DNA from 2 places in the Clostridium saccharobutylicum DSM 13864 genome. Region 1 is predicted to be linked to the other one. Evidence: riboswitches for the same ligand, from Rfam matches in the RefSeq annotation. Region 1 holds a riboswitch; the other holds the start of a gene.

What was found. Region 1 has a riboswitch for lysine ahead of lysA (diaminopimelate decarboxylase). Riboswitches for the same ligand answer to the same signal wherever they lie in the genome.
Region 2: another riboswitch for lysine. It lies ahead of dapA (4-hydroxy-tetrahydrodipicolinate synthase); the one in region 1 lies ahead of lysA (diaminopimelate decarboxylase).

The regions. Positions count from the first base shown of each region.
Region 1 is NC_022571.1:4,790,038-4,793,262, reverse strand. Features, by position in the region: gene CLSA_RS20560 (beta/alpha barrel domain-containing protein) at 320-994, shown strand; lysine riboswitch at 1,154-1,322, shown strand; gene lysA (diaminopimelate decarboxylase) at 1,572-2,867, shown strand; gene lepB (signal peptidase I) at 3,164-3,225, shown strand, end outside.
Region 2 is NC_022571.1:5,031,394-5,034,618, reverse strand. Features, by position in the region: rRNA gene CLSA_RS21530 (23S ribosomal RNA) at 1-156, shown strand, start outside; rRNA gene rrf (5S ribosomal RNA) at 219-335, shown strand; gene CLSA_RS21520 (sulfite exporter TauE/SafE family protein) at 541-1,305, shown strand; lysine riboswitch at 1,519-1,685, shown strand; gene dapA (4-hydroxy-tetrahydrodipicolinate synthase) at 1,822-2,685, shown strand; gene CLSA_RS21505 (SulP family inorganic anion transporter) at 3,221-3,225, shown strand, end outside.

The DNA.
Region 1 (3,225 bases):
TAAAATTAATATTTAAATATTAATTAAATTAGATGTATTGCCAAATATGTAATATGGATATGGAAAAACAAATAGTTTTAGATTATATGGAAAAAAATGGTGAAATAAATATTTATTAAAAAAAATCATAAAAAACTATTACCAACAATATGCACAGAATTGTGGATAAAACCTGTGGATAATGTTGATAAGTCTATAAAAAATTAACTTTAACAAATAGTATAAAGTAGTATAATATATCTATATAGTACACTTCTTGGATGCATACTACCTATGCAAATGGTAGCAAGTATTAATCTAAAGGGAGGGATTAAAAATTATGGTGGCTAAGGAATCAAAATTTGTACCAGAAATAAAAGGTGCATTAAGAAATCATGTAATTGAGGTTCCATCAATTATAAGAGATTGTGGTGGAATTAAAATTTTCGGTAAAAGAATAAAGTCATTATTATTCACTACCGATGTTGCACTTATCAGAAATAGTAATGCTGATGCAATTATTGCAGTATATCCATTTACACCCCAGCCGTTGATAACACAAGCACTTGTAATGGCAGCAGATGTTCCGGTGTTTTGTGGAGTTGGAGGAGGAATAACTCAAGGTAAAAGAGTTATAAATTTAGCACTAGATGCAGAATTTAAAGGAGCTATGGGAGTAGTTGTTAATGCACCGACAGCCAATGAAATAGTTCATAAAATAAGAGCAACTATAGATATACCAGTTATCGTAACTGTTATTTCAGAAGATGAAGATATATCAAAGAGAATAGAAGCAGGAGCTACTATATTAAATGTTTCGGGAGGAAAGAAAACAGCTCAAATTGTTAGAAACATAAGAAAGAGATTTCCGGAATTTCCTATAATAGCAACAGGTGGTCCAACTGAATCAAGCATTAGAGAAACTATACAGGCTGGAGCTAATGCAATAACATTTACACCACCAACATCTGCAAGTATTATGGGTAATCTCATGGATAATTATAGAAATGAATAAAATCTTCAAATATAGAAGATACTAAATTAGAAATAATTGAATTAAGTAATGTGGCAAGATTTAGAAGATAATTTGATAAATAATATAAAAAGGTATTGATTTAAATAAAAAGTATGGTATCATATTTTTTATAATTGAATAATATAGTAATGTAACATGACCTGGGGTAGAGGTGCTGTAATAAAGAGTAATCATAAGGAGTTGGCAGACGATGATTTATGTTAAAAGGGATTATGGCCGAAGGAATAAGTTATTTGCAGTGATTTATTTCTGGGTATTCATATAATATATGGATAACTGTCACGAAAAGTGTTGAGCTACAAGGTACATCTTTTTTCAATTAAAATGACATTTACAATAGTCAATAAAGGAAGGGCTTGTTAGTAATTTATTTAAGTTAACTTAAATATAGTATTATTTATATCCTTTAGAGATAGTTGATAACTGGCAATAACAATTGTTTAAAATATTGTGCACAATAATTTAGCATATTCTCTACCACTCGTCACAGAAACACATTCTGTGGCGTTTGTTTTTTATTATGATAAATTATGATTAAAATTTGGGGGTAACAAAAATGAAATTATTTGGAACGATGAAGGTTGAAGATAACCAATTATCAATTGGAGGAATTAAGGCTGAGGATTTAGTAAAAGAATATGGAAGTCCTTTGTATGTATTTGATGAATCATTAATACGAGAATATTGCAAGGACTATAGAAAATATTTCAAATGTGAAGAGAATGGTAATAGAGTGGCTTTTGCTGGAAAAGCATTTTTAACTATTCAAATGTGTAAATTATTAAAAGAAGAAAACATGTGTTTAGATGTTGTATCAGGCGGAGAGTTATACACAGCATACAAGGCAGGATTTCCACTTGAAAGAGTAATGTTTCATGGTAATAATAAAACATTAAATGAAATAGAACTTGGGATTAAATTAGGTGTTGGAAACTTTGTGGTAGATAATTATCATGAAATGGATATATTAAATGATATAGCAAAAGAATATAATAAAGTACAAAACATTTATTTAAGAATAACTCCAGGAATTGAAGCACATACTCATGACTATATAAAAACAGGTCAAATTGATTCAAAGTTTGGGTTTGCACCAGTTGAAACTGTCATAGAAGATGCTATTAAAAAAGCTATAAGTTTAGAAAATATAAACCTTGCAGGGATACATTGCCACATAGGTTCACAAATTTTTGAATTAGAGCCATATGAAGATGCAGTAGAGGTAATGTTAGATCTTGTGAAAAAAACTGAAGAAAATTTTGGTTATTTTATAAAAGAAGTAGATTTTGGGGGAGGTTTTGGTATATACTATAGTAGAGAGGATAAACCAAGGACAACTGCTGAATATTGTGAAACAATAATTAACAAAGTTGACGAGGTTTGTTCAAGAACTGGTCAGAAGAGGCCAATTCTTACTATAGAACCAGGTAGAAGCATAGTAGCTAATGCAGGAACGACTTTATACTCTATAGGAGCAGTTAAGGAGATTCCAGGAGTTAGAAAATATGTTTCAGTAGATGGTGGAATGACTGATAATATAAGACCTGCTCTTTATAATGCACAATATGAATGTATTTTAGCAAATAATGTTCAATCAGATTGTGAAGAAAAAGTAACTATAGCAGGAAAGTGTTGTGAGTCAGGAGATATATTATTAGAAAATGTTAACCTTCCAGTAATTAAGAGTGGAGACATTTTAGCTATAATGACTACAGGTGCTTATGGATATTCTATGTCTAGTAATTATAATAAGATACCAAAGCCAGCAGTAATTATGGTTAAGGATGGAGATTCAAGACTTATCTGTAGAAGGGAATCATATGAAGATGTAATAAGAAATGAAGTTCATTAAACCTATTAACTAAAAGTTTGATATGTGTTTTATAAACGAACTGAATTACATTTTCAATTAAAAAGCTTTTTATTAATATTCTTTCCCAAGATTATAATATATAAAGGAGATATGCACTAATTTTTTATAAAAATTAGTGCATATCTTTTTATTTATTAAATACATATATTCTCATGCTCGTAAATAAACGTAATCTTTTTTTAAAAATTAACAACTTGTAAATATTATAATTTAAAATTATGGTATACTTAGATAGTATAAAAATATAAAATAGATTAGCATAGGGGGCATAAAGTGTGTCAAAAGAAATCAATGAAAAAGAGATAGTAAATGATAAAAATTCACATAAAAAGTCAAT
Region 2 (3,225 bases), 240 kb from region 1:
GCTGAAAGCATCTAAGTGTGAAGCCCACCTCAAGATGAGATTTCCCATAGCATAAGCTAGTAAGACCCCTTGAAGACTACAAGGTTGATAGGTCAGAGGTGTAAGTGCGGCAACGTATTTAGCTGACTGATACTAATAGGTCGAGGGCTTGACCAATATAATCAAGTTGTAATACATTAAGAACTATGTGCAATTTTGAAAGAACAAAACTTTCAAAATCTCGTGGTGATGGCATAGAGGTAACACTCCTTCCCATTCCGAACAGGACAGTTAAGGTCTATAGCGCCGATGGTACTGCATGGGAGACTGTGTGGAAGAGTAGGACGTCGCGAGGTAAGCATAAACGATAGTTGTAATAACTATCGTTTTTTATTTTATATATAAATATGTATTGCATTGTTTTTTAATATATTTAATGATTATTAAAATGTAAGAACGTATGTTATTATTAAATGAAATTAAAATTAATTGAGTTTTTTAAATTGTTTTTATAAGGTTCTAATTAATTTTAAAATATTTATTTAAAAATGGGGGGAGCTTATGTATTCTTATGAAATGATGTTGATGATTATATGTCCATTAGTATTTTGTGCAGGATTTGTTGATGCTGCGGCTGGAGGAGGTGGATTAATATCATTACCAGCATATATTTTTGCAGGTATTCCTATACATATTGCTTATGGAACTAATAAGTTTGCTAATTGTATTGGAACATCTATTGCATCTGTTAAGTTTTTTAAAAGTGGAAATATTAAAATAAAACCTGGAATTTTATCTGCAGTTGGGGCACTTATTGGTTCATGGTTTGGAACAAAACTTGTATTGTTCTTAGATGAGAAGTATTTAAGATATTGTTTAATGATAATTTTACCTATAGTAGCTATATTTTTGCTTTTTAATAGAAGGTTTGGATCAGAAGACTATATGAAAGAATTAAAAAATAAAAAGCTTTATTTTATAGCATTTTTTATAGGATTAATCATAGGTGCATATGATGGATTCTTTGGACCAGGAACAGGAACATTTTTAGTATTAGCATTTACATCTTTGTTAGGCTTTAATTTGATTACTGCATCAGGTAATGCTAAATTAGTAAATTTGGCATCTAATCTTTCATCGCTTGTACTATATATATTAAATGGAAAAGTCCTATATTCGGTGGGATTACCAGCAGCGATTTGTGCAGTGTTAGGAAATTATTTAGGTGCATATTTTGCTATTAAAAATGGAGCGAAAGTTATTAAACCGGTTATTTTACTTGTTGTGATTATGTTATTTGGAAAAGTAATCTATAGTTTTTTATAGATATTATGTATGATTTATAGAAGTCAAGAATCAATTATATAATTTACATAATAATAAATATAAAGTATTTACAGTATTTAAAAAAGTATATGTTGTGAATATCAATGCTAATACATATTCATTAATATCTAGACAAAAACATTCACAATTTTTAGCAATAGTGTTTACAAGCAATAGATATAGTAGTATAATTTAAAGTAATTTAATACGGAAACCTGAGGTAGAGGTGCCAGTAATAAATAGTACTTATAATGAGTCGGCAGACAATGACTTATAAGGAAAGGTATTATGGCCGAAGATTTAAATTATGCAAAAATTTATTTCTGGGGATGCATAAAATATATGTATAACTGTCACGAAAGTGGAGAGCTACAAGGAATTGATAAAATTAAAATTAAACTAACTTATTAGATTTATTTTTGATTTCTCTAAAGCTTTATACGATTAACTCTACCCGTCAGAATATTGACGGGTTTTCTTATTTAATTAATTAAATTCGAAGGAGTGTATTAATTAATGAAAGTACAAGGTGTAATAATACCATTACTTACACCATTTAAAGATGGAAAGATAGACTTTAAGTCATATGAAAGAATGGTAAATCACTATATAGATGAAGGTGTTAGTGGAATTATACCACTTGGAACTACTGGAGAATCACCTACTATTTTGTGTGATGAATATGAAGAAGTTTTAAGTAAAACAATGGAATATAATAATAATAGGGTACAAGTATATACAGGATTAGGTGGTAATCATACTAGCGAAGTAGTTAAGAAATTAAAAATTGCAGAGAGGAATAGAGTAAATGGAATATTATCTGTAGCACCATATTATTCAAGACCTAATCAAAGAGGACTTTATGAACATTTTAAAAATATATCTCAATCTACTGATTTAGATATTATAATTTATAATATTCCATATAGAACTGGAACTAATGTAGAAAATGAAACTATATTTAGATTAGCTGAACTTAAAAATATAATTGGAATAAAAGATTGTTCAGGTAATATCAAACAGACAGCGGATCTATTAATCAATAGACCAAAGGATTTTTCAATATTAACAGGAGAAGATGCATATTTTTATACTACACTTACACTTGGTGGAGATGGTGGAATAATGGCTTCGGCTAGCCTTAGAACTAGAGAGTTCATTGAGGTGTACAATTTGGTAAAGGAAAATAATCATCAAGCTGCACTTGAAAAATGGAGAGATTTATATAATATGATACCATTATTGTTTGCAGAACCAAATCCAACACCATTAAAATATTGTTTAAAGAAATTAAATTTAATTGATTCTGATGAAGTTAGATTACCAATGGTTAATATAACAAGTGAATTAGAAAGTAGGCTGGACAATATACTAATATAAAGCAATAAAAAAAGTAAGCAAGTTTAATTAATTAGGTCATTATAAATTGTATTAGCATAAATTATAAATAAATATAATAAAATAATATTATTGTATATAAGTATAAATTTGATTGATACGTGGAAAAATAAAAAAACTATCAGTACAAATTGAAATTATAAATGATATATATTCGATGGGGTTAGCCAATAGCGGTTTTAGCAATAAGCATGGCAATAAATTAAAAATAGGGGAAGTAGAGAAAGTATAGAGTGTTATTAATTCTATATTTTCTCTTTTTTTATTGATGATTTCTTATTAAAACTATATGTACTTGTATAAAAATATATGTTAAAATAACAAGGTTGTGTATAAATACTATATTTTCAATTTATTGTGATTAAATGTTACATTTTTGCAATTAAATATAAGTGTTGTAAAATAATTAAGTTTTTAGTATATTTGTACAAGTATATGTAATAAAATGTAATTAAAACAATAAATTAGAACTTGCGTAAGCATATTCAATGATAATTAAAAAGGGAAGTGATTTAAAATGAT